DNA from 2 places in the Achromobacter sp. EG18 genome. Region 1 is predicted to be linked to the other one. Evidence: riboswitches for the same ligand, from Rfam matches in the RefSeq annotation. Region 1 holds a riboswitch; the other holds the start of a gene.
What was found. Region 1 has a riboswitch for glycine ahead of AC6CR5_RS10390 (D-amino acid dehydrogenase). Riboswitches for the same ligand answer to the same signal wherever they lie in the genome.
Positions count from the first base shown of each region.

Region 1 (15,779 bases):
CTGGACCGCCCCGTCAACCTGCTGGAGGAGGGCATCGACCTGGCCGTGCTGGTCGGCGAACAGCCCAGCTCCAGCCTCGTCGCCCGGCGCCTGGGCTCCATCCGCTGGGTCCTGAGCGCCTCGCCCGACTACCTGGCGCGGCGCGGCATCCCCCACAGCCTGCAGGACCTGGCGCAACACGACGGCCTGGTGTACAGCCACCTGGCGACGGAGGATGCGTGGACGCTGATCGACAAGGGCAAGCCGGTGACCGTGCGGGTGCGCACCCGGATGCGCTCGAACACCGTGGACGGCGTCGTCACGGCCGCGGCGGCCGGCGCCGGCATCGTCTATGCGCCCGCCTGGGCGATCGCGGACCACGTCGCGGCGGGGCGCCTGCAGCCGCTGCTGGTGGCGTCGGAAACCCCGCCCCGGCCGGTGTTCGCGTTGATGACCCACCAGCGGCTGATGGCAGGCAAGGTGCGGTCACTGGTGGAATTCCTCGCCCGGCACCTGCGCGAGAAATCCTTGAATGATCTGTGACGCCGGGCCAGGGCGCGAGGCACCCGGCCTGCCCGTGCTGGCGTCGAACGCCGCCATCGCGCGGTTGACGGTGCTTGGCTGGTAACGTATCGTTTTGCGCAGTTACCGGCCACCCCGCCCATGCATTCCCGTTTCGACCGATTCCGCGCCACCCCTCTCGGGCAGCAGCTCGAGGCCCTGATTGACGAGCCGGGCCGCTACCTCGAGTACGCGGCGCTGTCGCGGGTCGGCGTGGCCGCCGTCGCCGCCATCAGCGACGACGTCGAAACGATGTTCCCCGAAGTCGCGGCGGACACCACCGCGCGGCAGTTCTGCGGCGCGCTCGTGGCCGACCTGATGCGGCGCCACGGTCATGAGGTGGTGCAGGCGCGCGGCCGCGTGGCGGGCGCGATTTTCAGCTATGGCGCGGTGTTCAGCCCGCGGCCCGTGGCGCTGCCGTTCGCCGGGGTCATCGACGGGCTGGCGCGCATGCCGGACGCCGTGGCCAGCCTGATGGCGCGCGTGCCGGCGCCCTGGCGTACCCGCCGGCCCGAGGGAACCGGGTTTTCGGCCACCGAACACGTCTGCCTCCTGCGCGGCCTGGATACCGTGTTCGTCCAGCGCATCGAGGCCATTCTCGCCGCGCCGCTGCCGCGCATCGATTCCGTCGACGGCAGCGCCCTGGCGGCCGAGCGCGATTACCAGGAGCATGACCCGGACGCCGCGCTGGCCTCGTTCCGCCGCGGCCGGGCGCAGTTGTGCGCCTCGCTGCGCAAGCTGGACGCGACGGCGCTGGCGCGGTGCGGCCTGCGCGACGGCCTGCACCGCATGACGCTCGAACAGATCGTGCGCGAGCTGCTCGAGCACGACCGCACCCATTGCCAGGAACTGGAAGAACTGCTCGCCGAACTGGCCCCGCCGACCGCTCGTGGCGAACGCGGCGCCGCATGAGCCGCGGCGCCCGCCGCCACGCCCGTGCCGCGGGTCCGCGACCGCATCGGCTATATTGCCAGCGCCCCTTTTCTTTCTCGCGGGCCGCCGCCGGCCCCATCGAATCCCATGCCTGAAAAACCCGTAGAACCGCAAGCCGTCCTCAGCCCCAACGCCCGCTACGCGATCTTCATCGTCGCCACGCTGAACCCCGGCGCCGACAACGCCGCCGCCGTGCGCGCCTGGTGTGAAGACGTCGGCAACCTGGTGCGCACCGTCGGCACGCGCGCGGTGGCCGCCGACCTGTCCTGTGTCTGTGGCTTCGGCTCGGCCGCCTGGGACACGCTGTTCGGCGCGCCGCGGCCCGCCGGCCTGCATCCGTTCCGCGAGATCGGCACGGGCGAGCGCGTCGCCGTGTCGACGCCGGGCGACATCCTGCTGCACATCCGCGCCGAAGCCATGGACGCCTGTTTCGAGCTGGCCACCTTGCTGGTGGCCGCGCTGGGCCCGGCGGCCACGGTGGTCGATGAAGTGCACGGCTTCCGCTATTTCGACCGGCGCGCCATCATCGGCTTCGTCGACGGCACCGAGAACCCGCAGGGGTTCGAACTGCCCGGCTACACCCTGATCGGCGACGAGGACGAAGCCTTCGCCGGCGGCAGCTACGTGCTGGTGCAGAAGTACCTGCACGACATGAGCGCCTGGGAAAAGCTGTCCACCGAACAGCAGGAACTCATCATCGGCCGCCGCAAGCTCACCAACGTCGAGCTGCCCGACGACGTCAAGCCGTCGTACTCGCACAGCGCCCTGACCACCCTGGAAGAAGATGGCCAGGAGATCAAGATCCTGCGCGACAACATGCCGTTCGGCCGCGCCGGCGCCGGCGAATTCGGCACCTATTTCATCGGCTACGCGCGTTCGCCCAAGCCGATCGAACAGATGCTCGAGAACATGTTCGTGGGCCGTCCTGCCGGCAACTACGACCGCCTGCTCGACTACAGCCGCGCCGTCACCGGCAGCCTGTTCTTCGTGCCGTCGGCCGAGCTGCTGGACGAGCTGGCCGAACGCGCGGGCTGATCGGCCTCAGTCGGGGATCTGCGGCTCGACCAGCCGCATCAGCTGGGCCAGCGATTCCTGCCAGCCCAGGTAGCACATCTCCGTCGGGATCACCGCGGGGATGTTCTCCTGCACCACGGTCATCTCCGTGCCGCAGGACACCTTGCGCAAGGTGATCGTGGTCTGCATGCGGCCCGGCAGGTTCGGGTCGTCGAACTCGTCGGTGTAGCGGATCTTCTCGCCCGGCACCAGTTCCAGGTATTCGCCGCCGAAGCCGTGGGCGTGGCCGGTGCCGAAATTGCGGAACGCCATGCGGTGCCTGCCGCCGACCTTGGCATCAAGCTCGAAGACCTCGCAGGTGAAGCCATACGGGGGCAGCCAGCGCACGACCGCGTCCGGCTCGAGGAAGGCGCGGTAAACGGTGTCGGGTGATGCGCGCAGGACGCGATGCAGGGTAACAGTGCCAGTCGTCATGATGAATCCGCCTTTGAAGGAAGTGGTGCGTATCGGGACGACGTATGAGCTTGGGGCGGATCGACAGGCCGGGCATTGGGACAAACCCTGAGTCCGGTCAAGCTGCCGCGTCCGCCATCTCCCGCAACAGCACGTCCTCGTAGAACGCGCCGATCGGCAGCGTCCGGTCGCGCACCTGGATCTCCAGCACCCAGATGCCGTCGGCCGGCACGAATTCGGCCTGCGCCAGCCGGTGCCGGCCGTACAGCGCGTGCGGAAAATCCGCCACCCGGTGGCCCGGCACCTCGCGCACCAGCTCGCAGCCATAGTCGCGCGCGTAGGCCTCGGCGCGGTCGTACAGGGCCGCGCCGGTCAGACCGCGCAGCCAGTCCTCGCGGGTGCGCCGGAACACCTGGCGCGCGGCTTCGGCGCAGCGCCGGCGGTCGGCATCCGCGCCCAGCACGAAGGTATCGCCATAGTCGCCCTCGTAGCCGTCCCAGACCGGGCCGATGTCCACCACGAACACGTCATCGTCGCGCAGCCGGCGCTGGAAGTCGGTGGGCTGCACCGCCGGCGACTGCGAGTCGGGGCCGAAGCGCACGTAGGTCGGGTGCCAGTTGTGCGACGCGCCCATGCGTCGCAGGTGGGCATCGGCCGCCGTGACCGCCTCGCGCGTGGTCATGCCGGGCCGCAGCAGCGCGGCAATCTCGCGCACCGCCTCGCGCGAGCGGCGGCGGGCGTCGAGGATGCCGTCCAGGCTGAAGCGCTGGCCGACCTGTTCCCACGGGTGGGTCGGGGCCGGCGCGACGCGCGTGGCGGGCCGATCCCGCGCTGGCACGAAGGCCTCGGACACGAAGCGGTCCGGCGGCAGGCCGGCCGCGCACAATCGATCCCGCGCCGCGCGCACCATGGCCGGGTTGCCGCAGGCGTAGGCCACCGTGCGCGGCCAGTCGTGGTCCGCGGCCAGGGCGGCGTCCTGCACGTGCCAGGCGGGCGCGGCGGATGCCCGCGACAGCACCGCCTGCCATTGGAACCCGCTGTGCTTGCCCTGCAGCGCGTTGAGCAGCGGGCCCGCGTAGCAGTCGTCCTCGTCGCGGCCGCCCCAATAGAGGGTGACGCGCCTGATGCGCGGATCCTGCAATGCCGCCATCATGATCGCGTGGACGCCGGCATAGCCGGTGCCGGTGGCCAGCAGCACCAGCTCCTGGACCGCCTCGGCCCAGCCCTGCGCCGGCCAGACGCAGGCGCCGTGCGGGCCCGCCAGGGTGAGCGTGTCGCCGGGCATCAGGCGCGGCAGCACCCGTTCGGTGAAACCGCCGCCGGGCATGCGCCGGATGTGGAATTCGAGCCGGGCGGGGCCGGCCGCGGCCGGCACGCTGGCGATGGAGAACGGGCGCTCGCCGCCATCTTCCATCAGGAAGCGCACATGCTGCCCGGCCTGCCAGGTGAAGGCACCGGCGGCGTCGTGGGGCGCCACGATCAGCTGGGTTACGTCGGCGGTCAGCGGTACCCGCGACAGCACCGTCACCGGGTAGTGGCGCGCCGGTTGCGCCGGCGCCTGCCAGTGCGCAAAGCGCAGCGCCAGGTCACCGGTCGCCCGGCACTGGCACATCAGCAATTCGTCGGCGGCGGTGACATAGGTGCGCTCGGTGGGCGGCGCGATGCGGGCGTAGGCGCCGCCGGCCACCTGGGCCCGGCACGACCCGCACTCGCCGCGCTGACAGGAAAACGGCACGGCCACGCCCTGGGCCAGCGCGGCTTCCAGGATCGAGGTGCTGCCATCGCTGGTGAAGCGGCCGTGCTCGAGGGTGATGGCGTGGGCGGGCGTGGACATGGCGCGATTCCGGTGGCGTGCCCCGGGGGGCGATGGGGGCAATGTAGCGATAGAATGGCTCGATGAAATAGGGCCATTTTCATGAACCAGACCAAGCCACTTTCGCGCGATACCCGCCAGGAGGCCAGCCTGGACCTGCCGGTCGATCCGCCGCGCCCGGACGAATCCAAGCAGTCCTGGGTGTACCGGCAGATCCGCGAGCGCATCCTGCGCGGCGTCCTGCCCTCGGGCGGGCGGCTGCCGTCCACCCGCAGCCTGGCGGCGCGCTGGCATGTTGCCCGTTCCACCGTCGAGGCCGCCTACGACCAGTTGCGCGGCGAAGGCTATACCGCCGGCGCGGTCGGGTCCGGCACCTATGTGGCGGCGGTCATCCCGGACAATTTCTTTCGCCACGGACTGCCGGGCGATACGGCCACGGCGCCCGCTGCCGCCACGCACGCCGCGCCGCGCTCGGCCCCGCGGGATGCCGACCGTTCGGTTCCTCCCTTGCGGCACGAACCGCCTTTCACCGCGCGCGGCGCCGACGCCTCGCTGTTCCCCATGGCGGCCTGGCGCCAGGGCCTGCTGGCCAGCGCCCGGCGGGTGACGGCGGCGCAACTGGCGCGCGAGGATCCGCAGGGCTGGTATCCCCTGCGCGAACAGATCGCGCGCTATCTCGGCGCGGCGCGCGGCATTGCCTGCGATGCCGACCAGGTGGTGGTGCTGACCGGCATCCGCGACGGCCTCGATCTCAGCGGGCGCCTTCTGCTCACGCCGCGCGACAAGGTGCTGGTGGAAGACCCCGGCTACCTCAATGCCATGCCGCTGTTCAGCCAGTACACGCAGCGCGTGGTGCCGGTGGCCATCGACCAGCACGGCTTCTCGGTGGCCGGCGCCCGCCGCCATCGCGGCGTCAGGCTGGTGCATGTGACGCCGGCGCACCAGTCGCCCACCGGCGTCACCATGCCGGTGTCGCGCCGCCTGGAGCTGCTGGACTGGGCCGAGCAGGCCGGTTGCTGGATCCTGGACGACGACTACGACAGCGAATTCAACTACGACGGCGCGCCGCTGGCGGCCCTGAAAAGCCTGGACCGCGCCGACCGCGTGATCCACTGCGGCAGCTTCAACAAGACCCTGTTCAACGCCCTGCGCATCGGCTACGCGGTGCTGCCCCGGCCGCTGGTGGCGGACTTCGCCCGCGCCCGCTACCTGACGGGCCGCTCCGGCAGCATCGTCGAGCAGATGACGCTGGCGGCGTTCCTGGAGAACGGCGGTTTCGCGCGCCACGTGCGGCGGGCGCGGCCGGTCTATGCGCAGCGGCGCGATCGGGTGCTGCGCATGTTGCGCCAGGCGGTGGGCGCGGCGCCGCTGCAAGTCAGCGGCGAACATGCGGGCTTTCACCTGGTGTGGTGGCCGCCGCCCGGCATCGACGTGGCGGCATTGCTGGCGCGGGCGCGCACGCTGGGCGTGGGGCTGCAGCCGGTCGCGGATTTCTGTCGGCGCGTGTCCTGGCCGGCGGGCGTGGTGATCGGCTACAGCGCGCGCCAGGAGGCGGAACTGGACAGCCTGGAGGCGCTGCTGCGGGAAGTCGCGGGCGTTTCGTAGCAAAATGCGGCATGGCGGCGCCGCGTCCCGCCTTCACCGTTTTTTCCAGGATTCCTCATGCCGCAACTCGATCTCTACCAGGTGGACGCTTTTTCCGCCGCGCCCTTTGGCGGCAACCCCGCCGCGGTGGTGCCGCTGGAGGCATGGCTGCCGGACGCCACGCTGCAACGCATTGCCGAAGAGAACAACCTGTCCGAGACCGCCTACGTGGTGCGCCGCGGCGACATCCACGAGCTGCGCTGGTTCACGCCCGCGGTCGAGGTCGACCTGTGCGGCCATGCGACCCTGGCGACCGCCTGGGTGCTGTTCGAGCAATTGGGCGCCAGCGAAGAGGTGCTGCGCTTTGCCACCCGCAGCGGCGAACTGCGGGTGCGGCGCGCCGGCGACGGGCTGGCGATGGACTTTCCCGCCAGGCGCCCGGTGGCCGAAGCCATCCCCGACGGCCTGCTGCGGGCGCTCGGCCTGCCGGCGGCGCGCGCGCTGTACCGCACCGACGACTACCTGGTGGTGATCGACGACGAAAGCCTGATCGACGGCCTCGCGCCCGACTTCGCCGCGCTGGCGGCATTCGACGTGCGCGGCGTGGCGGTGACGGCGCCGTCCACCCGCTACGACTTCGTGTCGCGCTGGTTCGGGCCGCGCGTCGGCGTCAACGAAGACCCGGTCACGGGGTCGGCGCACACCTCGCTGGCGCCTTATTGGGGCGAGCGGCTGGGCAAGACCCGGCTCACCGCCGAGCAGGGCGGGGCGCGCAAGGGCCAGCTGCGCTGCGAGCTGCGCGACAACGGCCGCGTCATCATCAGCGGCCAGGCCGCGTTGTACCTGCGCGGCACGATCTTCCTGTGAACCGCGCCGCCATCACCGAAAACCTATTGCCTCATCAACACTTCAAATAAGGCCGCCGCGACACGCGCCTAGAATCTGCCGTCACGAGAGCCGGACGGATCGATCCTTCCGACGCCGGACACGACAACAAGGAGACGCAGGGCAATGGATGCGGTGTGGATAGTCGCCGTCGGGGCGGCCGTGGCGGGATTCGTGCAGGGCCTGTCGGGCTTTGCCTTCGGCATGGTGGCCATGTCGTTCTGGGCCTGGGTGCTGGATCCGCGGCTGGCGGCGGCGCTGGCCGTGTTCGGCGCGCTCACCGGCCAGCTGCTGGCGGTATTCTCGGTGCGGCGCGGCTTCAACTGGCCGTTGCTGTGGCCCTTCCTGCTCGGTGGCCTGGCCGGTATTCCGCTGGGCGTCCTGATCCTGCCGCACCTGGACATGGACTGGTTCAAGGCCGTGCTGGGCGCGCTGCTGGCGCTGTGGTGTCCGGTCATGCTGATGGCGCAGCGCTTGCCGCGCATCGGCGGCAATCGCTGGGGGGACGGCGCGGTCGGACTGGTGGGCGGCGTGATGGGCGGCATCGGCGGCTTCGCCGGCAGCGTGCCGACCCTCTGGTGCACGCTGCGCGGTTTCGGCAAGGACACGCAGCGCGCCGTGATCCAGAATTTCAACCTGTCGATGCTGGCCGTGACCATGGCCACCTACCTGGCCACGGGCATCGTCACGCGCGACATGGCGCCCATGTTCGCCGTGGTGGCGCCGGCCATGCTGATCCCCACGCTGCTGGGCACGCGCCTGTACATCGGCATATCGGAAGTCACGTTCCGCCGCCTGGTGCTGGGGTTGCTGACCTGCTCGGGACTGACATTGCTGGCCTCCTCGGTGCCGCGGCTGCTGGGGTATTGAGGGCCGGTCCGCGTCCGGCCCGCTCCCGGCCTGTGCTCTGCCGCAATGGCTTTACGACAGTCCGACCCCCTCCCGCACACTCGCCGCCAGCATCTGCGCCGTGGCCGCCGACAGCGTCCAGCCCAGGTGCCCATGGCCGGTGTTGTAGAACACGCCGGGCCGCTTGCCGGGGCCGACGCGCGGCATCATGTCGGGCATCATCGGCCGCAACCCGCACCAGGGCACCACGCGCGCCGTGCGCACGCCGGGAAAGTGGCGGCGGGTCCAGTCCACCAGCGGCTGGATGCGTTCGGCGCGGATGTCCAGGTTGAAGCCGTTGAACTCGGCCGTGCCGGCCACGCGGAAACGGTCGCCCAGGCGGCTGGTGACGATCTTGGCGGCCTCGTCCAGCAGGCTCACGCTGGGCGCGGCGGCCTGGCTGGCGGCGTCGTCCAGGTGCACGCTGATCGAATAGCCCTTGACCGGATAGATGTTCAGCCTGTCGCCCAATTGCCGCGCGAACTGGCGGCTGGCGGCGCCGGCGCAGACCACGATGGCGTCGGTCTCGTGCTGTTCGTGCCGCGTGCCGTCCTCGCGCGCCAGGTCCAGCACGTAGGGCAGGCCGTCGCGGCTGATGGCGCGGATGTCGGCATCCTGTTCGAAGCGCACGCCGCGGCGCGCGCAGGCCCGCGCCAGGCCGCTGGTGAACTTGTGGATGTCGCCGGTGGCGTCGGACGGCGTATAGAAGCCGCCGTGGCAGGGCGTTTGCAGCGTCGGCTCGATGCCGCGGATTTCCTCCGGCGTGACGGCGTGCCGCTCCAGCCCGCCTTCGCGCAGCAGCGCGTTGGCGCGGCGCGCGGTCTCGAAGCTGGCGGCATCGTGGTAGATGTGCAGGATGCCGCGGCGCTCCAGGTCGAAATCGATGCCTTCCTCCTCGGCCATGGCGTACAGGTGCTGGCGCGCCTCGATCGCCATGCGCGTGGTGGCGATGGTGTTCTGGCGATAGTTGCGGATCTGCCCCATGAACTGGGCCAGCCATGAATACTTGTGCCAGCTCGGACGCGGATTGAGCAGCAGCGGCGCGTCGTGGCGGCCGAGGCAGCGCAGGCCTTTCAGGATGGTGGCGGCGCTGTTCCAGACTTCGGCATTGCTGGCGGACAACTGGCCGCCGTTGGCGTAGGACGTCTCCATGGCGGGATAGCGCTGACGGTCGTAGACGGTGACGTCGTAGCCCAGTTTGCTCAAGGCGTAGGCGGACGTGACGCCGGTGATACCGGCGCCGATGATGGCGATGCGGGGCATGATGGCTCCAGATGGCGTGGCCACGATCCGATGATCGCGGCACCCCATCTGTCTCTGTACCTGAGAGCTTCACCCGGGCGCGAGGGCGCGGGTTCCCCTTCGGTGGGCGCCAGGCGCCTCTCTCCAGATTGTCTAGACCGCGCAGTCCTGTTGCCTGAGAGTTTCCGGGGCGGTTGCTCCGTCGGCGCCCGTCACGGGGGACGGGACTCTTCTGCGGGGTTTTGAATCGACGCAGTGAGAATAGCCAAAATCTGCCGCGAGCGGGACTCAGGGTTAATACCAGGAAGGAGGCGGATAGGCTCTACACTGGGCGCCAACCCGCGCGGCACGCGCCGGTCAGAAAACGAAAGGACGATCCCGCATGCGCGCTCCGGCAATGTTCCGTATTTCCCTGCTATCCGCGACGTTGGCGCTGGCCCTGGCCGGCACCGCCTCGGCCAGCCCGGCCGTTGCGCAAGCGCCCGCCGCCAAGGCAGCCACGGCATCGGCCTCCGCATCCACGCCCGCATCTTCGCCGACATCCACGCCGGCATCCCCCGCCCAGGCGTCCGCGACACCGGCATCCACGCCCGCCAAGGCCGATCGCGCCACCGCCGCCGTCGACGCCGCGGTGGCCGAGGTCATGCGCCAATACGGCATCGACGGCATGGCCATCGGCGTCAGCCACAATGGCGAGCAGCGCTTCTTCAACTATGGCGACGCCTCGCGCCAGCCGCGCCGCGCCGTTTCCAGCGACACCCTGTTCGAACTGGGTTCGATCAGCAAGACCTTCACCGTCACGCTGGCCGCCTACGCGCAGGCCACGGGCCGCCTGTCGCTGGCCGACAGTCCGGCCAAGTGGGTGCCCGAGCTGCAAGGCAGCGAATTCGCCAAGCTGACGCTGGTGAACCTGGCCACGCACACCGCCGGCGGCTTTCCCTTGCAGGTGCCGGACGCGGTCCAGAACACGGCGCAACTGATGGACTACCTCAAGGCCTGGACCCCGCAGTATGCGCCCGGCACGAAGCGCACCTATGCCAACCCCAGCATCGGCATGCTGGGCGTGGTGGCGGCACGCGCGCTGGGCGAGTCCTACGTGGCGGCGATGGAGCAGCAGTTGTTTCCCAAGCTGGGCCTGCGCGACACCTGGCTGGAGGTGCCGCCGCGCAAGATGCCCGACTACGCCCAGGGCTACGACAAGCAGGACGCGCCGGTGCGCGTGAACCCGGGCGTGCTGGCCGACGAGGCCTACGGCGTGAAGTCCAGCGCCCGCGACATGCTGCGTTTCATCGAGATCAATCTGGGCGCCGTGCCAGTTGACGCCACGCTGCAGCGTGCCATCGCCGAGACCCACACCGGCTATTACCAGTTGGGCGCGATGACGCAGGACCTGATCTGGGAACAGTATCGCTACCCGGTGGCGGTGGACGACCTGGTGCGCGGCAACTCCGCCCAGGTCGCGTTCGAGACCCTGCCGGTCAAGGCCCTGCAACCGCCGCTGGCGCCGCGGCAGTCGGTGTGGGTCAACAAGACCGGCGCCACCAATGGCTTTGGCGCCTACGTGGCATTCGTGCCGTCGCGCAAGCTCGGCATCGTGATCCTGGCCAACCGCAACTATCCCAACCAGGCGCGGGTGCGGTTGGCGTTGCGGGTGCTCGAGGCGCTGGCGCCGTGAATGCCGCCGGCCGGCGCGCAGCGGCCTTCAGGATCGGGCCGCAGGGCGCGCCTGGCCGGCCGCCCTGGCGCCGTCGAACCTCGGCAGCAGCCCCATGATCTCCAGCCGCGCGCACAACTCGCCCAGCCGCCGCAGCTTGTACGCTTCGACGTCCATGCCGCCATAGTCGTAGAAGCCTTGCCCTTCGCGCAGGCCGTTGCGCCCCTGTTCCATGTTGCGTTCGATGATGGCCGGGGCCGCGAAGCGCGTATCTAGCGCGCCGGACAGGTAGCGCGAGGCGTAGTAGAGGATGTCGCCGCCGCCCCAGTCGATGAACTCCAGCAGGCCCAGCACCGAGAAGCGCAGGCCGAAGCCCAGCCGCACGGCGGTGTCGATGTCCTCGGCGCTGGCCACGCCTTCCTCGACCATGCGGGCCGCCTCGTTCATGGCCAGCGCCTGGATGCGCGGCACGATGTAGCCGGCGGCGGGCGCGCACCGCACCGGCGTCTTGCCGGCCAGGCGCAGCACCGCCAGCAGGTCCTGCAACGCCACGTCGCTGGTCCGCGGGCCGGGGCTCACCTCCACCAGCGGGATCAGGTAGGCGGGATTGAGCCAGTGCGCGTTCAGGAAGCGGCCGGGCGCGCGCACCATGTCGGCCAGTTCGGTGACCAGGAAGGTCGAGGTGGTGGAGGCGATGACGCTGTCCGGCGCGCAGGCCTCGCCGAGCCAGTCGAAGGTGTCGCGCTTGATGTCCAGTTGCTCGGGCACCGCCTCGAACACCACGCGGGCGCGGGCCAGGTCGGCCAGGGCGTCCTCGCGCGCCACCAGGCGCACGCGGCCCAGCGCGGTGTCGGCCTGGGCCTCGTCCAGCAGGCCCAACCGCACGAGCGTGCCCAGTTCGCGCCGCAGGCCGCCCAGCACGCGGGCGAAGGTTTCGGCGCGTTCGCCGCGCGCGCGCGGCTTGATGTCGATCAGCGTAACGTCCAGTCCGGCATGGATGTATGACAGCGCGATGCCCATGCCCATGCGGCCGGCGCCGACCACGCACAAGGTCTGTTCCATGGTCAGCATCCTTGCGCGAGCAGCGCGGCCATGTCGGCGCGCGACAGGGCGTCCAGCCCCAGCGCCTCCAGCGTGCGGCCTTCGGCGTACAGGTCGCGGCCCGTCACGGCCGAGGCCACGCTCAACAGGCCCTGCGCCACCGGCGTGGGCACGCCGGCCCAGCGGCCGGTCGACACCAGGAACGATAGGCCCAGGCGCGTGTCTTCCAGCATGTAGCGGTGCGTGCCCAGGTCGATGGTTTCGCGCCAGTCGCCGCTGTCGGTCAGCTTGCCGTGGGCGCCGCGGCCATACATCCATTCGTCGCCCTCGCTGGCATAGTGGTCGGCCAGCGGGAAATGCGGCGCGGCGTAGCCTAGCGCGGCGCGGATGGCGATGCGTTCGGCGTCCAGCGCGTCGGTCACGCGGCGGATCGACGGCTGCGTGCCCTCGTTGTGGATGTCCCAGCGTTCGAAGTGTTCGAGCGGACCGGCGTTCATCAGGATCAGCGGCGGGTGGATCACCGGGCCGGCGTTCATCAGCGCCCCGGACAGGGCGTCCTCGATCGGTTCGATGCTCGGATAGGCCTGCGCCAGCGTTGCCAGCGCGGAGTCGGCCAGGCGACTCGGGAATACGCCGGTGGGCAGGCGCGTGGCGTAGGCGCTGATGACGACGCGGTCGCCGTGCTTGCGCGCCAGATAGGGCAGGGTGCCGGTCTCGGCAAAGGCGACCTCGGCCGGGTTGCCGGCCTGGCGTAGGGCGCGGGCAAACAGATAGCTGCCGAAGGTGCCGGGCGGCAGGAACACCACCTGGCCGTCGCGCAGGTGCGGCGCCAGCTCGGGCGCCAGCGCCGCATGCGAGGTGGACGGCAGCGGAATCACCAGCAGTTGCGCGCCCGCGGTGGCGGCGGCCAGGTCGGCCGTCAGCTCGATCTGGCCGGGCGCCTCGCCCAGGGCGATGCGGCGGGTGCCGCGATAGTCGGTGACTTCCAGGGCGCCGGCGCGGCGCAGGCTGTCGAACGCCGCCGCGTCGCGGCGCCACAGGCGCACCCGATGTGCTTTTTCCGCCAGGTCGGCGGCCGCCGCGTAGCAGCCGTGGCCGCCTCCAATAACGCCGATGCGCATGATCGAGCTCCTTCGTGAGAGCTTCGATCCTAGCGATGGCCGGCTCGGAGGACTGCGCCGCAGGCGCAAGCGGAATACGGAATCGGCAAGGGAATGCGCGGCGGGGCGCGGCCCGCTGCGTCGGCAGGCGCGACCCGCCACCGCAATGGGCCTGGCGCCCCGCGCTTGAACAGACCTCGCGCGCCGCCCTTCAACAGGCGCGGGCGCGGCCCTGCCGGAGCGTGTCGGACGGCAGGCAGCCGTAGCGCTTGCGGTAGTGCGTGGCGAAATGGCCGAAGCTGGTCACGCCGCAGCGCAGCAGGATGTCGGTGACGCTGTCGCCGTCGCCGGCGTTGCCCAGCGCCGCGTGCGCCAGCGCCAGGCGGCGGTTGCGCAGGTAGTCGCTGGGGCTCTGCTGCAGGAACTGGGTGAAGCCGTTCTGCAAGGTGCGGATCGAGACGCCGCAATGCGCGGCCAGGTCGGGCAGGGCGATGGGCGCGTCGATGTGGTCCTCGATGTAGTCGCGCGCGCGCCGCACGTGCAGCGGCAGCGGCTGGCGCCGATCGGCGCGCAGCGCCTCGGAATAGTTGTGCGGCAGCTGCATCAGCAGCAGCGAGACCAGGTAATCGGAAAAGCCCGCCGCCAATATCTGCGTCACGCCTTCGATGGCGGGGTGCTGGTACAGCCTGCACAGGTAGTCCAGCGTTTCCTGCACCGCCGCCAGGCCGGCCGAACCGGGCGCCGCCTCCAGATCGAACACCAGCGCCTGGCGCAGCGGACGGTCCAGCAACTGTTGCAGCTGGCGTTCCAGCGCCTGCCGCTCGACCCGCAGGATCAGGCTGCGGCAATCCGGGCCGATGCGCAGCACGCTGCGCTCGGAGGGCGACGAAATGGTCAGGCCGCCTTCGCGCAGGGCCGCGCTGCGCTTGCCCAGCGTGACCTGTCCGGCGCCTTGCAGCGTGACGCGCACCAGGTAGTAGCGGGCGATGTCGCCGGCGTCGATCTCGACCTCGGCGCCATAGTGCAGGTCGAACAGCGCGGCGCTGCCGAAGAACACGCCATACAGGCGCGATTGCAGAGGATCGCCGCGCGCCACGCACATGCGGTGCGACCACAGGTGCTGGCTGACCTGGTCGGTGATTTCGGAAAGATTGCCCGAATCCAGCAGGCAATGGCGTTGCAGCGGGTAGGTATCGTGGAACATGCTTTCCTGCGCCCCGGGAATAGCCGTTGCGCACCCGGTATAGAGCCGGCCGGCGCAAAGGCCTACAACAGATGCAGCCATCGGAATGGCGAACCAGACAGCGGGACGCCGCCACCGCCTCGATGCGGCCGGCGCGATCCCATTGCGATACAAGGGAAGAACATGACGGGCGATACCGGAACCGACGCGGCGCAGAAACGCTATGCCTATGAATGGTATGTCGTCCTGATCTGCATGCTAGCGTACATATTTTCGTTCGTCGACAGGCAGATCCTGGCCCTGATGATCGAACCCATCAAGCGCGACCTGCAGCTCTCGGACACCCAGTTCAGCCTGCTGCACGGGCTGGCCTTCTCGCTGTTCTACGCCTTCATGGGCATTCCCATCGCGCTGCTGGCCGACCGCTATTCGCGGCCCCGCATCATCGCCATCGGCGTGGCCTTCTGGAGCCTGGCGACCGCCGCCTGCGGCCTGTCTAAGAACTTCGGCCAGATGTTCCTGGCGCGCATCGGCGTGGGAGTGGGCGAGGCGGCGCTGTCGCCGGCCACGTATTCGATGCTCAGCGACATGTTCCCGCGCCACAAGCTCGGGCGCGCCGTGGGCATCTATTCGATCGGCTCGTTCATCGGCGGCGGCCTGGCGTTCCTGATCGGCGGCTATGTCATCGACCTGCTCAAGAGCGTGGATAGCGTGCGCCTGCCCGGCGTGGGCGAACTGCGGTCGTGGCAGGTGACGTTCTTCATCGTCGGCCTGCCCGGCGTGCTGGTGGCGCTGCTGATCCTGCTGACCGTGCGCGATCCGCAGCGCAAGGGCCTGCGCCACGACGCCGACGGGCGGGTGCAGAAGCCCACCGCGGGCGCATTGTTCCGCTTCCTGGGCCGCCATCGCGGCACCTTCTGCTGCCATTACCTGGGGTTTTCGTTCTACGCCATGATCCTGTTCTGCCTGCTGGGCTGGACGCCGGCCTTCTACATGCGCAAGTTCGGCCTGTCGCCGGTGGAGGCGGGCTACATGCTGGGCACGGTGGTGCTGGTGGCCAACACCGCGGGCGTGTTCTGCGGCGGCTGGCTGATGGACTGGCTGGCGCGGCGCGGCTACAGCGACGCGCCCCTGCGCGCCGGCGTCATCGGCGCGATCGGCATGGCGCTGCCGGCCGTGGCCTTCACCCAGGCGAACGGGTTGTGGCTGTCGGTGGGCCTGCTGCTGCCGGCGATGTTCTTCGCCTCGTTCCCCATGCCGACGTCCACGGCGGCCATGCAGATCCTGCCGCCGAACCAGCTGCGTGCCCAGGTGTCGGCGCTGTTCCTGCTGATCTCCAACCTGGTCGGGTTGGGGCTGGGCACCACGGCGGTGGCGCTGCTGACCGACCGCCTGTTTCGCGACCCGGCGGCGGTGGGGCATTCCATGTCGCTGCTGATCGGCGTGGCC
Region 1 is NZ_CM186213.1:2,277,538-2,293,316, reverse strand. It holds gene AC6CR5_RS10430 (LysR family transcriptional regulator) at 1-522, shown strand, start outside; gene AC6CR5_RS10425 (DinB family protein) at 643-1,452, shown strand; gene AC6CR5_RS10420 (Dyp-type peroxidase) at 1,561-2,508, shown strand; gene AC6CR5_RS10415 (SRPBCC family protein) at 2,515-2,961, opposite strand; gene AC6CR5_RS10410 (NAD(P)H dependent flavin oxidoreductase family protein) at 3,059-4,774, opposite strand; gene pdxR (MocR-like pyridoxine biosynthesis transcription factor PdxR) at 4,856-6,358, shown strand; gene AC6CR5_RS10400 (PhzF family phenazine biosynthesis protein) at 6,416-7,204, shown strand; gene AC6CR5_RS10395 (sulfite exporter TauE/SafE family protein) at 7,349-8,092, shown strand; gene AC6CR5_RS10390 (D-amino acid dehydrogenase) at 8,144-9,373, opposite strand; glycine riboswitch at 9,418-9,504, opposite strand; glycine riboswitch at 9,506-9,597, opposite strand; gene blaELC (ELC family class C beta-lactamase) at 9,735-11,027, shown strand; gene AC6CR5_RS10380 (3-hydroxybutyryl-CoA dehydrogenase) at 11,055-12,068, opposite strand; gene AC6CR5_RS10375 (NAD/NADP octopine/nopaline dehydrogenase family protein) at 12,071-13,168, opposite strand; gene AC6CR5_RS10370 (AraC-like ligand-binding domain-containing protein) at 13,359-14,351, opposite strand; gene AC6CR5_RS10365 (spinster family MFS transporter) at 14,514-15,779, shown strand, end outside.

Region 2 (15,779 bases), 1.4 Mb from region 1:
GCGCCTGACGGCCGGTAGCGCGGGCTTTACCGTCTCGGCCGACCGGCCGGTGACGCTGTCGTACCTGCCGGCGGCGGTGGCGCCGCAATGGCAGTGGCAGGTAGGCCCGACGGTGCTGGGCGTGGCCCTGCCGGGCAAGGAAAAACTGGCGATCGCGCACAAGGGCTCGCGCGGCGACGCCAAGCGCTGGGAAACCGCCGGCCAGGCCGACAACCTGGTCATCACCGCCGCCATGGCGCGCCAGGTCATCGCCGCCGTCGATCCCGAGGCCGCGGCGAAGATGAAACAGGGCCCCAAGCGCGTCAATGCCACCGTGGCCGAAAGCCAGCGCCGCATTGCGCTGGACGCCTCCTGGGACCTGAAATTCGACGGCCGCCTGGCCGGGCGCGCCCGCATCGCGCGCCGCGACGGCGATCTGCTGATCCCGGGCGACCCGCCGGTGCCGCTGGGCGTGAAGGCGCTGGTGCTGGACCTGACCGCCACGCCCACCGGCCCTAACGCCAGCCGCCTGGACGCCAGGCTGGACCTGGCCACGGACAAGATGGGCAAGATCGCCGGCAACGGCACGGCGGTGCTGGCGGTCGACGCCAAGGGCGGCATGGCGCTGGATCCGCGCCAGCCGATCCGGGCCAGGCTGGACGCCGATATCGCCGACCTGGCGTGGGTCGGCCTGTTCGTCGGCGACTCCATGGAAATCGGCGGCCAGGTCAAGGCCAATCTCGAGGCCCAGGGCACGCTTGCCGGCAAGTGGAGCGCCAGCGGCGCGATCCGTGGCGACAAGCTGCGCGTGGTGCGCATCGACGACGGCGTGCGGCTGATCGACGGCACGCTGGCGGCGCGGCTGGACGGCGACAAGCTGGTGCTCGACAGCCTGCGTTTCCCGGCCTCGCTGCGCGTGATGCCGGCCGAATGGCGCACCAAGGAATGGATCACCACCAACCCCGAGGCCAAGGGCGGCTATGCCGAGGCCAAGGGGCAATGGAACCTGATCGACGGCGGCGGCAACGTGCGCCTGACGCTGTACCGCTTTCCGGCGCTGCAGCGCTCGGACCGCTACGCCATGGTCTCCGGCACCATCGACCTGAACGCGGCGATGCCGCGCATCGACATCGTTGGCGACCTGAAGGCGGACGCCGGCTGGTTCAGCCTGGAGATCCTGCAGGGCGTGCCGTCGCTGGACGACGACGTCAAGGTGCGGCGCGCGGGCGACGACCCCGGCGCCGTGTCGACACCGCTGCAGACCAGCATGAACCTGAAGTTCGACATGGGGCCGCGCTTCTACATCACGGGCATGGGGCTGGATGCCGGCCTGCTGGGGTCGATCCAGATCCTGCTGAACGACGGCCGCCTGACCGGCGTCGGCGCGCTGCGCACGCGCGGCGGTGGCATCGAGGCCTATGGCCAGAAGCTGCGCCTGCGGCGCGGCACGCTGACTTTCCAGGGGCGCCTGGACAATCCGTTGCTGGACATCGAGGCCCTGCGCACCGGCGAGCAGGTCGAGGCCGGCGTCAAGGTGGTGGGGACCGCGCAGCGCCCGCGCATCGACCTGGTGTCGTACCCGGACGTCAGCGACGTCGAGAAGCTGTCGTGGCTGCTGCTGGGGCGCGGCCCCGACGAAAGCGGCAGCGACGCCGCGCTGCTGCTGTCGGTGGGCACGGCCCTGCTGGGGGGCGGCGAGCCGTTCTACAAGCAGTTCGGGCTGGACGACGTCAGCGTGCGCACCGGCAACCTGGGCAGTTCGGGCAGCATCCTGCCGGACCGCACCGTGGCCGGCGACGTCAACCGCGACAGCGACAGCCAGCTGGCGACGCAATTCCTGGTGGCCAGCAAGTCGTTCGCCAACGGCATCACGCTCAGCGTCGAGCAGGCGCTGGCCGGCAGCGACACCGTCGGCCGGGCCAGCTACCGGCTGGCGCGCGGCCTGTCGCTGGATCTGAAGGGCGGCTCGGTCAACGGCATTGCGCTGGTGTACCGGACCTTCTTCGGCGATTGAGGCCCGTGACCGTTCCGTCCCCGTTCGGGGACGGAGCGGCGCGCTCGGGATAAAATGACGCCCATTCCATTCCCCCAAGCACCTTGCCATCATGAGCATCAAAAGCGACCGCTGGATCCGCCGCCAGGCCGAAGCCGGCATGATCGAACCCTTCGAAGCGGGTCAGGTCCGCACGGCCAATGGCGGGCGCATCGTCAGCTACGGCACCAGCAGCTACGGCTACGACGTGCGCTGCGCCGACGAATTCAAGATCTTCACCAACATCAATTCCACCATCGTCGATCCCAAGAACTTCGACGAAGGCTCGTTCGTGGATTTCAAGGGCGACGTCTGCATCATCCCGCCCAACTCGTTCGCGCTGGCCCGCACGGTCGAATACTTCCGCATCCCGCGCAGCGTCCTGACCATCTGCCTGGGCAAGAGCACCTACGCGCGCTGCGGCATCATCGTCAACGTGACGCCGCTCGAACCCGAATGGGAAGGCCACGTCACGCTGGAATTCTCGAACACCACGCCGTTGCCGGCCAAGATCTACGCCGGCGAAGGCTGCGCCCAGATGCTGTTCCTCGAAAGCGACGAGATCTGCGAGACTTCGTACGCCGACCGCGGCGGCAAGTACCAGGGTCAGCGCGGCGTGACGCTGCCGCGCACCTGATGCGCCAGGGCCTGTGCGAGGCTCCTTTTAGCCTGCACAGGCCCTAGGCCTGGCGCCCCGGCGCCGGGCGCAGGTAGTCGATGTCCCACTCGCTTTCCGCCACCGGCTCGAAGCCGTGGCGGCGGTAGAAGCGGTTCGAGTCGCTGCCGCGCAGCGCGCCCACGCGCACAGGCAGGCCCCGAAGGTCGGCGTCGCGCAACAGGCGGCCCAGCACCTGGCCGCCCACCCCCAGCCCTTGCGCCGCGGGCACCACATACAGATGATCCAGCCGCAGGCCGTCGCCGTCGGGGCGCAGGGCATAGAAGCCGATGCGCGCGCCGTCGCGTTCGATGAACCAGGTATGGTCGGGACGGAACGTTGCGCGCAATCGTGCCCGGGCCCGCTCGGGGTCGAACCGGCCCAGGCGTTCCAGGCTGTCGCGCATGGCCTCGATGCGGATCGCCAGCAGGGCGTCGAAATCGGCTTCGCCCACGGGCGCGTCGCGTAGCGCGCCCGCCGCCAGGGCATCGTAGCCCCGGCCCAGGAACTGCATGATGCAGATGCCATGGCCGAATGGATCGCTCAGGTGGGCGATCCGGCCCCAGTCATGCGAAACCGCCGGATCTTCGAGCCGCGCACCCGCGGCCACCGCCCGCGCCACCGCGTCATCCACGTCGTCGACCACCACGTCCAGGTGTACCGGCGTCCAGTGGCGGGCGTAGTCGCGCGGCTGGCGCACGGCGCCCGCGGCCGGCGTGCCGGCGGCCTTCTGCAGCAGGTAGATGGGCGCCGGGGCGCCCAGCATCTCGGCGCCGGTCGCGCCCAACCGGCGGTGCAGCGCCAGCCCGAAGGCGCGGCTATAGAAATCGATGGCCGCCTCGAGATCGGGCACGTCGATATTGACCAGGATGCGCATGAGGTTTTTCCAGGGTATCCGAGCGCTCAACATAGCACGGCGCGCACCCCGCGCCGGCCTCGCTAACGCGCTAAAGAACCCGCGCCCGCGACCGTAAAATGACATATGTGTTTGCCGATTTGGCGACGTCATTTCAGCAAGCGTGAGCAAGGCCCTATCCGTGCGTTACCCCCACATCCCCTGGCTGCCCCTGTTGTTCTATCCTGCGCTGCCGGTGATCGCGGCCGCGGGCTTGCTGCTTTGGCGGGACTGGCCGCCGGCCTTGACGCTGGTGGTGCCTTTCGTGCCCTGGGTGATGGCGCTGATCGGGGCGGCGATCTGCCTGATGTACCAGCGTTCGCAGACGCTGGCGCTGATGCTGGCGGTGCTGGCGCCAGCCGCCGCCTGGCCCACGCTGGCCAGCCAGGCGCCGTGGGCGTTGGCGCCGGCGCTGGTGTGGTGGTCGCTGGCCTACACCATCAACGCGTTGTGGCCCGAGCGCGCCGGCATGTTGCGCGACCTGGCGGCGCGCGTCGGCCTGATGGCCCTGGGCGCGGCCGCCATCGCGCTGGCCGGCAAGGAGGGCATGGCGCAGCTGTTCGGCGCCCTGGCGGTACAGGGCGCGCTGGCGCGGCTGGGCCTGCCGTTCGAGGCGCTGGCGGCGCTGTTGCTGACCGGGCTGACCCTGACCCTGCTGCTGCTGCGCTATGGCCGTCCGCAGCAGGCCGGCCAATGGCTGGGTTTCGTCTGCATGGCCTGGGCGTTGCCGCGGGGGACCCAGCACGAGATCGAGCTGGCCGTGATGGCCGCCGCTGCATTGACATCGCTGTCGATCTCGCTGGCGCACGAGGGTTATCACATGGCCTTCCGCGACGAGCTGACGGGCCTGCCCGGGCGCCGCGCGCTCAATGAGCGCCTGCAGCGCATGGGCCGCGTCTACACGCTGGCGATGGCCGACGTGGATCATTTCAAGGCCTTCAACGACACCCATGGCCATGACGTGGGCGACCAGGTGCTGCGCATGGTGGCGGCGCAGCTGCGCCGGGTGCCGGGCGGCGGCTACGCCTATCGCTACGGCGGCGAGGAATTCACGCTGGTGTTCCCGGGCAAGACCGCGGTCGAGGCCATGCCGCACATGGAGACCGTGCGGCGCGCCATCGAGGCCTACCAGATGCGCTTGCGCGACAAGCCGGCGCGTCCCAAGGCCGACCAGATCGGCTTGCGCCGGCGTGGCGCGCGTGGCGGCCGCAATGCGCGCCCGTTGCGGGTGACGGTGAGCATTGGCGTGGCCGAGCGCGGCGAGACCTTGCGCGCGCCGGACGCGGTCATCAAGGCGGCCGACCAGGCGCTCTACAAGGCCAAGGATGGCGGCCGCAACCAGGTGTGGGCCTACGGTTCGCGGCGCCGGGCGGGCGGGTAAGGCCGGCTGGGGCCGGCCTGCGCGCGGTCCAGCGGTAGCGCCATCAGCACTTCGTCGTACAGCACGCCGTTCACGCACAGGGCCTCGCGCTCGTGGCCGTAGGTCTCGAAGCCGAGGCTGGCGTACAACTGGCAGGCCGCGGCGTTGTTGGCGGTGACGCTCAACTGCACCGTGCGCACGCCGCGCATGGTGCCGGCATGTCCGAGGGCGGCCTGCATCAGCTGCCGCGCCAGCCCCAGGCCGCGCCAGGCCGGCGCCACGTAGACGCTCCAGATATGCGCCTTGTGACGCACCTTCAGGCGCCGCTGCCTGGCCACGCCGATGATGCCCGCCAGCGCGCCTTCGGCGAAAACGCCGAACATGGCGCTGTCGTCCGCGGGCGCGATCCAGGCCTGGAAGTCATCCAGTGTCAGCGTATGTTCCTCTTCGTAACTCGATCCGAATGCTTCCGGGGTTTCGCGCAGGGCGTCCAGGCGCAATTGGCGCAGCGCCGGGGCGTCGGAAGGGGTGAGACGTCGGACAAGCGGGGCGGAGGACGGCATCGGGGGCGAGGCAAGTGTTGGGAATAGGGAACGGTCGGGCCGCATTCGGCCAGTATAGGCAGGGTCGCTGCCTATAATGGGGTCAACGCCGCTTGCGGTTTTCAAAGGAGCCAATGATGTTCGGTTTCCTCAAGATAAACCAGGACGCCAAGCGCGACGAAGTCCAGCAAGAGTTCGTGGCGCGCGTGGCCCACGCCGCGCAGGATTTCGTCCAGGCAGCCGGCCCGGACGGGGCCGGACTCGACTACTCCCTGTCGAGCGTCCACGCGCTCGACGACGCGCTCGAAGCCGCGCACCTGGGCACCTTGCCCCTGACCCCCATGCAGACCGTCGGCGCCGCCGCCTACCTTTACGAAGTGGCCCGGCGCGCCCATGGCGGCCTGTACGAGGTCTGCGATGACGAGGACCCGGTGGTGCTGGTCTGCGGCTCGCCCGAGACCGAGGTCTGCTTCGGCGCCATCGCCAAGGTCGAGCGGCGCATCCGCTATGGCGCCGCCGAAGCCATTCCACCTTATTTCGACCGCTTCCTGGCAGCGTTGGACGCCGGCGCGGCCACCACCATCCGCTAGCCGAGGCGAGCCGCGCGGGCGCGCCGGGATGGCGTCGGCAGGGGGCCGCGCGGCGCCTTCGCCGGCGCCCGGCGCGGCCCTTTGGCGCCGTCTTCGGGAAAACCATAGGGCCTGGGGGAAAACGGCCCTACAATTCCGCCATTCCCGCCGCCGGCGGGAACCTCGCGCCCGCCTGTCATCAGACGGTTTTTCACTAGAAGTACACTCGCGTCCGCCAACCCGGTCCGATTCGCCTTGCCCCCAGGAGCGCCTGCATGAAATTCCGCTTCCCCATCTTCATCATCGACGAGGACTACCGTTCCGAGAACGCGTCCGGTCTGGGTATCCGCGCCCTGTCCGCGGCGATCGAGGCCGAGGGCGTCGAGGTGATCGGGGTGACCAGTTACGGCGACCTGAGTTCGTTCGCCCAGCAGCAGAGCCGTGCCAGCGCGTTCATCCTGTCGATCGACGATGAAGAGTTCGACGTGGATTCGCCCGAGGACGTGGCCAGCGCCATCAAGAACCTGCGCACCTTCATCGGCGAACTGCGTTTCCGCAACGCCGACATCCCCATCTACCTGTACGGCGAGACGCGCACCTCGGAACACATTCCGAACGACATCCTGCGCGAGCTGCACGGCTTCATCCACATGTTCGAGGACACCCCCGAATTCGTGGCGCGCCACATCATCCGCGAAGCGCGCAGCTATGTGGACAGCCTGCCGCCGCCGTTCTTCCGCGAGCTGGTCAAGTACGCCCAGGATGGCTCCTATTCCTGGCACTGCCCGGGTCACTCGGGCGGCGTGGCGTTCCTGAAGAGCCCGGTGGGCCAGATGTTCCACCAGTTCTTCGGCGAGAACATGCTGCGCGCCGACGTCTGCAACGCCGTCGATGAACTGGGCCAGCTGCTGGACCACACCGGCCCGGTGGCCGAGTCCGAGCTGAACGCGGCGCGCATCTTCCACGCCGACCACTGCTACTTCGTGACCAACGGCACCTCGACCTCGAACAAGGTGGTGTGGCACGCCAACGTCGCCGCTGGCGACGTGGTGGTGGTGGACCGCAACTGCCACAAGTCGATCCTGCACGCCATCACCATGACGGGCGCGATCCCGGTGTTCCTGCGCCCGACGCGCAACCACCTGGGCATCATCGGCCCTATCCCGCTGGAAGAGTTCCATCCGGACAGCATCCGCAAGAAGATCGAGGCCAACCCGTTCGCGCGCGAAGCCGTGAACAAGAACCCGCGCATCCTGACGCTCACGCAGAGCACCTACGACGGCGTGATCTACAACGTCGAGATGATCAAGAAGGAACTGGGCAGCTACGTCGACACGCTGCACTTTGACGAAGCCTGGCTGCCGCACGCGTCGTTCCACGAGTTCTACCAGGACATGCACGCGATCGGCCAGGACCGTCCGCGCAGCAAGGACGCGATGGTGTTCGCGACCCACTCCACGCACAAGCTGCTGGCCGGCATCTCGCAGGCCTCGCAGATCATCGTGCAGGAATCCGAGACCCGCAAACTGGACCGCAACGTCTTCAACGAAGCCTACCTGATGCACACGTCGACCTCGCCGCAGTACGCGATCATCGCGTCGTGCGACGTGGCCGCGGCCATGATGGAGCCGCCGGGCGGCACCGCGCTGGTCGAGGAAAGCATCCGCGAAGCCATGGATTTCCGCCGCGCCATGCGCAAGGTGGAATCCGAGTTCGGCAAGAACGACTGGTGGTTCAAGGTCTGGGGCCCGAACCGCCTGGTGTCCGAAGGCATCGGCAACCGCGACGAGTGGATCCTGGAGTCGAACGACCACTGGCACGGCTTCGGCGACCTGGCCGAAGGCTTCAACATGCTGGACCCGATCAAGGCCACGGTCATCACGCCGGGGCTGGACATGTCGGGCAGCTTCGGCGAAACCGGCATTCCCGCCGCGCTGGTCTCCAAGTACCTGACCGAGCACGGCGTGGTGGTCGAGAAGACCGGCCTGTATTCGTTCTTCATCCTGTTCACCATCGGCATCACCAAGGGCCGCTGGAACACGCTGCTGACCGCGCTGCAGCAGTTCAAGGACGACTACGACCGCAACCAGCCGCTGTGGCGCATCCTGCCGGAATTCTGCCGCGACCATCGCCGCTACGAGCGCATGGGCCTGCGCGACCTGTGCCAGCAGATCCACGAAGCCTACCGCGAGCGCGACGTGGCCCGCCTGACCACCGAGATGTACCTGAGCGACATGGTGCCGGCGCTCAAGCCGTCCGACGCCTTCGCCCGCATGGCGCACCGCGAGGTCGAGCGTGTCGACATCGACCAGCTCGAAGGCCGCGTCACCGGCGTGCTGCTGACGCCGTATCCTCCGGGCATCCCGCTGCTGATCCCGGGCGAGCGCTTCAACCGCACCATCGTCCAGTACCTGCAGTTCGCGCGCGAGTTCAACGAACGCTTCCCGGGCTTCGAAACCTACATCCACGGCCTGGCCGACGAAGTGGGGCCGGACGGCGAGAAGCGCTACTACGTTGATTGCCTGATCGAAGACTGATCAGGTCCGGAGTCCCGATGTTCGATGTCGCCGTCCTCGGTGCCGGCGCCGCCGGCATGATGTGTGCCGCGGTCGCCGGCCAGCGCGGCTTGCGCGTGGTGCTGGTGGACCACGCCGAGCGCCTGGCCGAGAAGATCCGTATCTCGGGCGGCGGCCGTTGCAACTTCACCAACATCGGCGCGGGACCCGCCAATTTCCTCTCCGACAACCCGCATTTCTGCCGCTCGGCGTTGTCGGGCTACACCCCGCAGGACTTCCTGGCGCTGCTCAAGCGCCACCGCATCGCCTGGCACGAGAAGCATCGCGGCCAGCTGTTCTGCGACGATTCCAGCGAATCCATCATCGAGATGCTGCGCGCCGAATGCGATGCCGGCGGCGTACAGTGGCGCATGGGCTGCCAGGTGGCCGAGGTGGCGCATGGCGAGGCGGGCTTCGAGCTGCGCACCAGCCAGGGCGCGATCCGCGCGGCCAAGCTGGTGGTGGCCACGGGCGGCATGGCGATCCCGCAGTTGGGCGCCACCGACTTCGGCCTGAAGCTGGCGCGCCAGTTCGGCCTGAAGGTGGTCGAGCCGCGGCCGGCGCTGGTGCCGCTGACCTTCGACGCGGCGCACTGGCAGCCGCTGGCCGAACTGTCCGGCGTGGCGCTGGAGGTCAGCCTGGCGACGGGGCAGGGCAAGGCCCGGGGGGAATTCCTGGAAGACCTGCTGTTCACCCATCGCGGGTTGTCGGGTCCGGCCATCCTGCAGATCTCCAGCTTCTGGAAACCGGGCGAGCCCATCATCATCGACCTGGCGCCGGGGCGCGACCTGGCGGCCGAACTGCTGGCGGCCAAGTCCGGCAACCGGCAGCAATTGCATACGGTGCTGGCCGGCCTGTGGCCCAAGCGCCTGGCCGACCGCTGGCTACAGCTGGCCGAGCAGGGCGGCAAGCCGGGCCTGGCGGCCTTGCGCCTGGCCGACGCGCCCGACAAGACCCTGCGCGCCCTGGCGCAGGACATCCACCAATGGACGCTGGTGCCCAGTGGCACCGCCGGCTACAAGAAGGCCGAGGTCATGCGCGGCGGCGTCGATACGCGCGGCCTGGACCAGAAATCGATGCAGGCCCGCACCACGCCCGGCCTGTACTTCATCGGCGAGACCGTGGACGTCACCGGCTGGCTGGGCGGCTACAACTTCCAGTGGGCCTGGGCCTCGGGCGTGGCCTGCGGCAAGGCGCTCTAGGCGTTCCTGGCGCTTCATCCAACGCTTTTCCCGTCCGTCGGGCGCGGGCACGCTTCGTGCTGCCCGCCAAGGCCTGCCCGGCCCATAGCCTGACTGCATGACGGGCATTGCAACGTTGTCGTTGTGATATCAAATAAAAATACCTATCATTTGTATTTCACAAATTCAGCCGTGCCGCATCCGGTGGCACCGCCTGATGGAGACCGCCTTGGCCTATACCTTGCCGACCCTGCCTTACGCCTATGACGCGCTCGAACCGCACATCGACGCGCTGACGATGGAAATCCACCACAGCAAGCACCACCAGACCTACGTCAACAACCTGAACGCCGCGCTCGAAGGCGCCGGCATCGCCACCGACGAGCCGGTCGAGGCCCTGGTGGCGCGCATCGACCAACTTCCCGAAGCCGTCCGTGGCGCGGTGCGCAACAACGGCGGCGGCCACGCCAACCACAGCCTGTTCTGGTCGGTCATGTCGCCACGGGGCGGGGGCGAGCCCGACGGCGCGCTGGCCCGCGCCATCGACACCGAACTGGGTGGCCACGCCGCCTTCCGAGAAGCCTTCACCAAGGCCGCGCTGACGCGCTTCGGCAGCGGCTGGGCCTGGCTCAGCGTGACGCCCGCCGGCAAGCTGGCGGTGGAAAGCAGTGCCAACCAGGACAGCCCGCTGATGCAGGGCAACACGCCGATCCTGGGCCTGGACGTGTGGGAACACGCCTACTATCTCAAGTACCAGAACCGCCGCCCGGAATACATCGGCGCCTTCTACAATGTGATCGATTGGCCCGAGGTGGCGCGCCGCTACGCCGCCGCCGTGGGCTGAGCCGGCATTGCGCGGGGGCAGCGGTCCATGAATACCTTCAGCCGTCATCGCATTCGGCCCGCGGCCACCAGCGTCAGTGTCTGGACGCTGGCGGTGCTGGTCGCCTGCCTGGGCCTGCACCAGATGTGGGCCTATTTCAACGACCACGCGCCGCACGTGGCCGACGCCCTGCTGGGCGGCATGGTCGCCGCGGGCGCCACCGCGGCGGGCACGTTGCCGATCCTGTTCGCGCGCACCATCCCGCAGAAGATGCAGGACAGCATGTTCGGCTTCGGCGCCGGCGTGATGCTGGCCGCCAGCGCCTTCTCGCTGGTGGCGCCGGGCATCGCGGCGGCCGAGGCGCAGGGCGCGGGGCCGTGGGGCGCCGGCCTGACGGTGGGCGCCGCCATCCTGCTGGGGGCGGCGGCGCTGTTGCTGATGGACCGGTTGCTGCCTCACGAGCATTTCATCAAGGGCCGCGAAGGTATCGAGGCCCACCGGCTGCGCCGTACCTGGCTGTTCGTCTTCGCCATCACCCTGCACAACCTGCCCGAAGGCCTGGCCATCGGCGTCGGCTACGCCGGCAACGACCCGGTGCGCGGCACGGCGCTGGCCACCGGCATCGCCATCCAGGACATCCCCGAGGGCCTGGTGGTGGCCGTGGCGTTGATCGCCGCGGGCTACAAGCGCGCGTTCGCGGTGGCGCTGGGCATGCTGTCGGGCCTGGTCGAGCCGGTGGGCGCGGTGCTGGGCGCGGCCGTGGTGGGCTGGTCGGCGGCGCTGCTGCCGTGGGGCCTGGGCTTTGCCGCCGGCGCCATGCTGTTCGTGATCAGCCACGAAATCATTCCTGAATCGCACCGCAAGGGGCACGAGGTCTACGCCACCTGCGGGCTGATGCTGGGCTTCGTGCTGATGATGCTGCTGGACACCGCGCTGGGCTGAAGCGGCGCCCGGGCGGCGATCGCGGATCAACAACGGAACCGCGTTTCGCGGTATGCTTTCGGCGCTGTCACGCATGTTGCGGGAGAGAGCGGCCGTTCGCGGCTGCCGCCGAAGGCGCAATTCGCCCGGAATCGCTCAGGTATCCCATACCGCGCATGCTTGCCCTGTCCCGGTTTTCACCGCGCGGACTCGGCAAAGCAGCACTCTGGAGAGACCTGGCGCCGCTGCCCAATCAGGGACATAGCGAGCAGCCCAGGCGCCGAAGGTGCAAACCCGCCACGCGGGGCAACTCTCAGGCAAAAGGACAGAGGGGCGGAAGATTCAGCCGTTGCGCGGGCGTTTTCCGTCTGTCCGCCAGCGGCATTCCGTAACCCTGGCACCGCTGCCGCTCCGGAGTACCCGCGCATGTCCGCACCCCTCAAACGCACCCCGCTGGCCGAAGAACATATCGCCTCCGGCGCCCGCATGGTCGATTTCGGCGGCTGGGATATGCCCCTGGCCTACGGCTCGCAACTGGAAGAGCACCACGCGGTGCGCCAGGACGCCGGCATGTTCGACGTCTCGCACATGCTCAACGCCGACGTCACGGGCCCCGACGCCTACGCCTTCCTGCAGCGCCTGGTGGCCAACGACGTCGCCAAGCTGACCGTACCGGGCAAGGCGCTCTACACCTGCATGCTGAACCCGCAGGGCGGCGTCATCGACGACCTGATCGTGTACTTCTTCGCGCTCGACGAATGGCGCGTGGTGGTCAACGCCGGCACCGCCGACAAGGACATGGCCTGGATGCAGCGCGTCAAGCAGGCCGGCAAGTTCGACGTCACCATCACGCCGCGCCGCGACTTGGCCATGATCGCCGTGCAGGGCCCCAACGCCCGCGCCAAGGTCTGGGCCGCGCGCCCGGCCTGGCAGGCCGCCAGCGAGCCGCTGACCCCGTTCGTGGCCGCGCGCGTCGGTGACGACACGCTGGTGGCGCGCACCGGTTACACCGGCGAAGACGGCTTCGAAATCGTGCTGCCCGCGGCCGAGGCGGTGCAACTGTGGCGCGACCTGGCGGCCCAGGGCGTGCGCCCGGCGGGCCTGGGCGCGCGCGACACGCTGCGCCTGGAAGCCGGCATGAACCTGTATGGCCAGGACATGGACGAACTGACCCAGCCCGGCGAAGCCGCGCTGACCTGGACGGTGTCCCTGAAGAACCCCGAGCGCCGCTTCATCGGCCGCGATGCGCTGGAGCAGTTCGCCACGCCCGCCGCCTTCGTCGGCCTGAAGCTGCAGGAACGCGGGGTGATGCGCGCCCACATGGCGGTGCGCACCGCGCAGGGCGTGGGCGAGCTCACCAGCGGCACCATGTCGCCGACGCTGGGCGTGTCGATCGGCTTTGCCCGCCTGCCGCAAGGCGTGGCCGCGGGCGACACGGTCGAGGTCGACATCCGCGGCAAGTGGGTGCCCGCCCTGGTCTGCAAGCTGCCGTTTGTCCGTAACGGCAAAGCCGTCGAACACTCGTAAACTCGAAGCTTCGCGCCGGTGGCCGGCCCTGCGGGGCGTGGCCGCCGGCGCGAGGCGCGCAACACCATTTCCTTATCCGAATCCCCCAGGAGTTCCCATGAGTCTGCCCATCGATCGCAAGTACACCGAGTCCCATGAATGGGTCAAAGCCGAAGGCGACGTGTTCGTCGTCGGCATCACCGATACCGCCCAGGACCAGCTGGGTGACCTGGTCTTCGTCGGCGACGTCAAGGTCGGCGCCAAGCTGAACGCGGGCGAGACCGCCGGCGTGGTCGAGTCGGTCAAGGCCGCCTCCGACATCTACGCGCCCGTGGCCGGCGAAATCGTCGCGTTCAACGACGAGCTGGAAAGCAACCCCAACCTGATCAACGAATCGGCCTTCACCGCCTGGATCTTCAAGATCAAGCCGGTCAACGCCGCCGATGCCGACAAGCTGCTGGACGCCGCCGGCTACGAAGCCATCGCCAACGGCTAAGCCCGTCAGGGCGGGCGCGGCGCTGGCGCCGCCGCCCGTCCATGCATCACCGTCCGTCCCTCCCGACGACACCGCCATCCCGAGATCCCCCCATGTCGCGCGCCCTAGACACCCACACCGACTTCATCCCCCGCCACATCGGCCCCTCCGACGCCGACCAGGCCGCCATGCTCGCCGCCATCGGCAGCCCCAGCTTGGACGCCCTGATCGAAGAAGTCGTGCCGCCCAAGATCCGCAGCCAGGCGCCGCTGGCGCTGCCGCCGTCGCGCAGCGAAGCCGACGTGCTGGCCGAACTGAAGCAGATCGCCGGCCGCAACAAGGTCTTTCGCAACTACATCGGCCAGGGGTACTACGGCACGCAGACGCCCAACGTGGTGTTGCGCAACATTCTCGAGAATCCCGCCTGGTACACGGCCTACACGCCGTACCAGCCCGAGATCTCGCAGGGTCGCCTGGAGGCCCTGCTGAACTACCAGACCATGGTCGCCGACCTGACCGGGCTGGACATCTCCAACGCCTCGCTGCTCGATGAAAGCACCGCCGCCGCCGAAGCCATGACGCTGGCGCGCCGCAGCGCCAAGTCGCAAAGCCCGGTGTTCTTCATCTCGCGCCACGTGCATCCGCAGACCATCGAAGTCGTGCGCACGCGCGCCGAGGGCCTGGACATCGAGATCGCCGTCGGCGACGAGACCGAAGGCCTGCCGGAATGCTTTGGTGTGCTGCTGCAGTACCCGCACAGCACCGGCTCGGTGGCCGACTACCGCAAGCTGGCCGAGACCGCCCACGCGCAAGGCGCGGTGGTGGCCGTGGCCACCGACCTGCTGGCGCTGGCGCTGCTGGCCGCGCCGGGCGAGTGGGGCGCGGACATCGCCATCGGTTCGGCCCAGCGCTTCGGCGTGCCGTTCGGTTTCGGCGGCCCGCACGCCGGCTTCATGGCCTGCAAGGACGCCTTCAAGCGCAACATGGCCGGCCGCCTGGTCGGCGTGTCCAAGGACGCCCAAGGCAACCCGGCGATGCGCCTGGCGCTGCAGACGCGCGAACAGCACATCCGCCGCGAGAAGGCCACCTCGAACATTTGCACCGCGCAGGTGCTGCTGGCCGTGATGGCCGGCATGTACGCCGTCTGGCACGGCCCGGCCGGCATCCGCCGCATCGCCGAGCGCGTGCAGCGCTACACCGCCATCCTGCGCGCCGAACTCGGCAAGCTGGGCATCAAGGTCGCCAACGACACCTTCTTCGACACGCTGCTGCTGGAAACCGGCCCGGCCACGCCCGCCATCATCACCGCCGCCGAGTGCGAGCACATCAACCTGCGCCGTGTCGACGGCGCCCGCCTGGCCGTGTCGCTGGACGAAACCGTCACCGCCGCCGACCTGCAGGCCCTGGTGAACGTGTTCGCCGCCGGCCTGGAGCGCGATGACGTCGAACTCGACATCGACGCGCTGGACGCCAAGGCGGCCGGCGGCATTCCCGCCGCCGTGGCGCGCGAAAGCGCCATCCTCAAGCACCCGGTGTTCTCCAGCGTGCAGTCGGAAACCGACATGCTGCGCTACCTGCGCAAGCTGGCCGACAAGGACCTGGCGCTGGACCGCACCATGATCCCGCTGGGCTCGTGCACCATGAAGCTGAACGCCACGGCCGAGATGATTCCCATCACCTGGCCCGAGTTCGCGCTGGTGCATCCGTTCGCGCCCGCCTCGCAGAGCAAGGGCTATGACGAGCTGATCACGCGCCTGTCGGCCGCGCTGTGCGAGATCACGGGCTACGACAACATCAGCCTGCAGCCCAACTCGGGCGCGCAGGGCGAATACGCCGGCCTGCTGGCGATCCGCGGCTACCACCAGGCCAACGGCCAGCACCAGCGCAACGTCTGCCTGATCCCGTCGTCGGCCCACGGCACCAACCCCGCGTCGGCGCAACTGGCCGGCATGGACGTGGTGGTGGTGGCCTCCGACGCCAACGGCAACGTCGACCTGGCCGACCTGCGCGCCAAGATCGAACAGGTCGGCGACAAGCTGGCCGCGCTGATGATCACTTACCCGTCCACGCACGGCGTGTTCGAGGAAGCCGTGACCGAGATCTGCGACCTGGTGCACCAGGCCGGCGGCCAGGTGTACCTGGACGGCGCCAACATGAACGCCATGGTGGGCGTGGCCAAGCCGGGCAAATTCGGCTCGGACGTGTCGCACCTGAACCTGCACAAGACCTTCTGCATTCCGCACGGCGGCGGCGGTCCGGGCGTCGGCCCGGTCGCGGTGCGCGCGC
Region 2 is NZ_CM186213.1:3,679,354-3,695,132, reverse strand. It holds gene AC6CR5_RS16880 (translocation/assembly module TamB domain-containing protein) at 1-1,993, shown strand, start outside; gene dcd (dCTP deaminase) at 2,085-2,648, shown strand; gene AC6CR5_RS16870 (VOC family protein) at 2,692-3,543, opposite strand; gene AC6CR5_RS16865 (GGDEF domain-containing protein) at 3,704-4,942, shown strand; gene AC6CR5_RS16860 (GNAT family N-acetyltransferase) at 4,912-5,484, opposite strand; gene AC6CR5_RS16855 (hypothetical protein) at 5,601-6,053, shown strand; gene AC6CR5_RS16850 (arginine/lysine/ornithine decarboxylase) at 6,308-8,569, shown strand; gene AC6CR5_RS16845 (BaiN/RdsA family NAD(P)/FAD-dependent oxidoreductase) at 8,587-9,789, shown strand; gene AC6CR5_RS16840 (superoxide dismutase) at 9,998-10,612, shown strand; gene AC6CR5_RS16835 (ZIP family metal transporter) at 10,640-11,533, shown strand; glycine riboswitch at 11,603-11,695, shown strand; glycine riboswitch at 11,729-11,851, shown strand; gene gcvT (glycine cleavage system aminomethyltransferase GcvT) at 11,939-13,039, shown strand; gene gcvH (glycine cleavage system protein GcvH) at 13,137-13,514, shown strand; gene gcvP (aminomethyl-transferring glycine dehydrogenase) at 13,607-15,779, shown strand, end outside.
Region 2: it holds a riboswitch for glycine, as region 1 does, so the genes downstream of both, gcvT (glycine cleavage system aminomethyltransferase GcvT) here and AC6CR5_RS10390 (D-amino acid dehydrogenase) in region 1, are expected to answer to the same signal.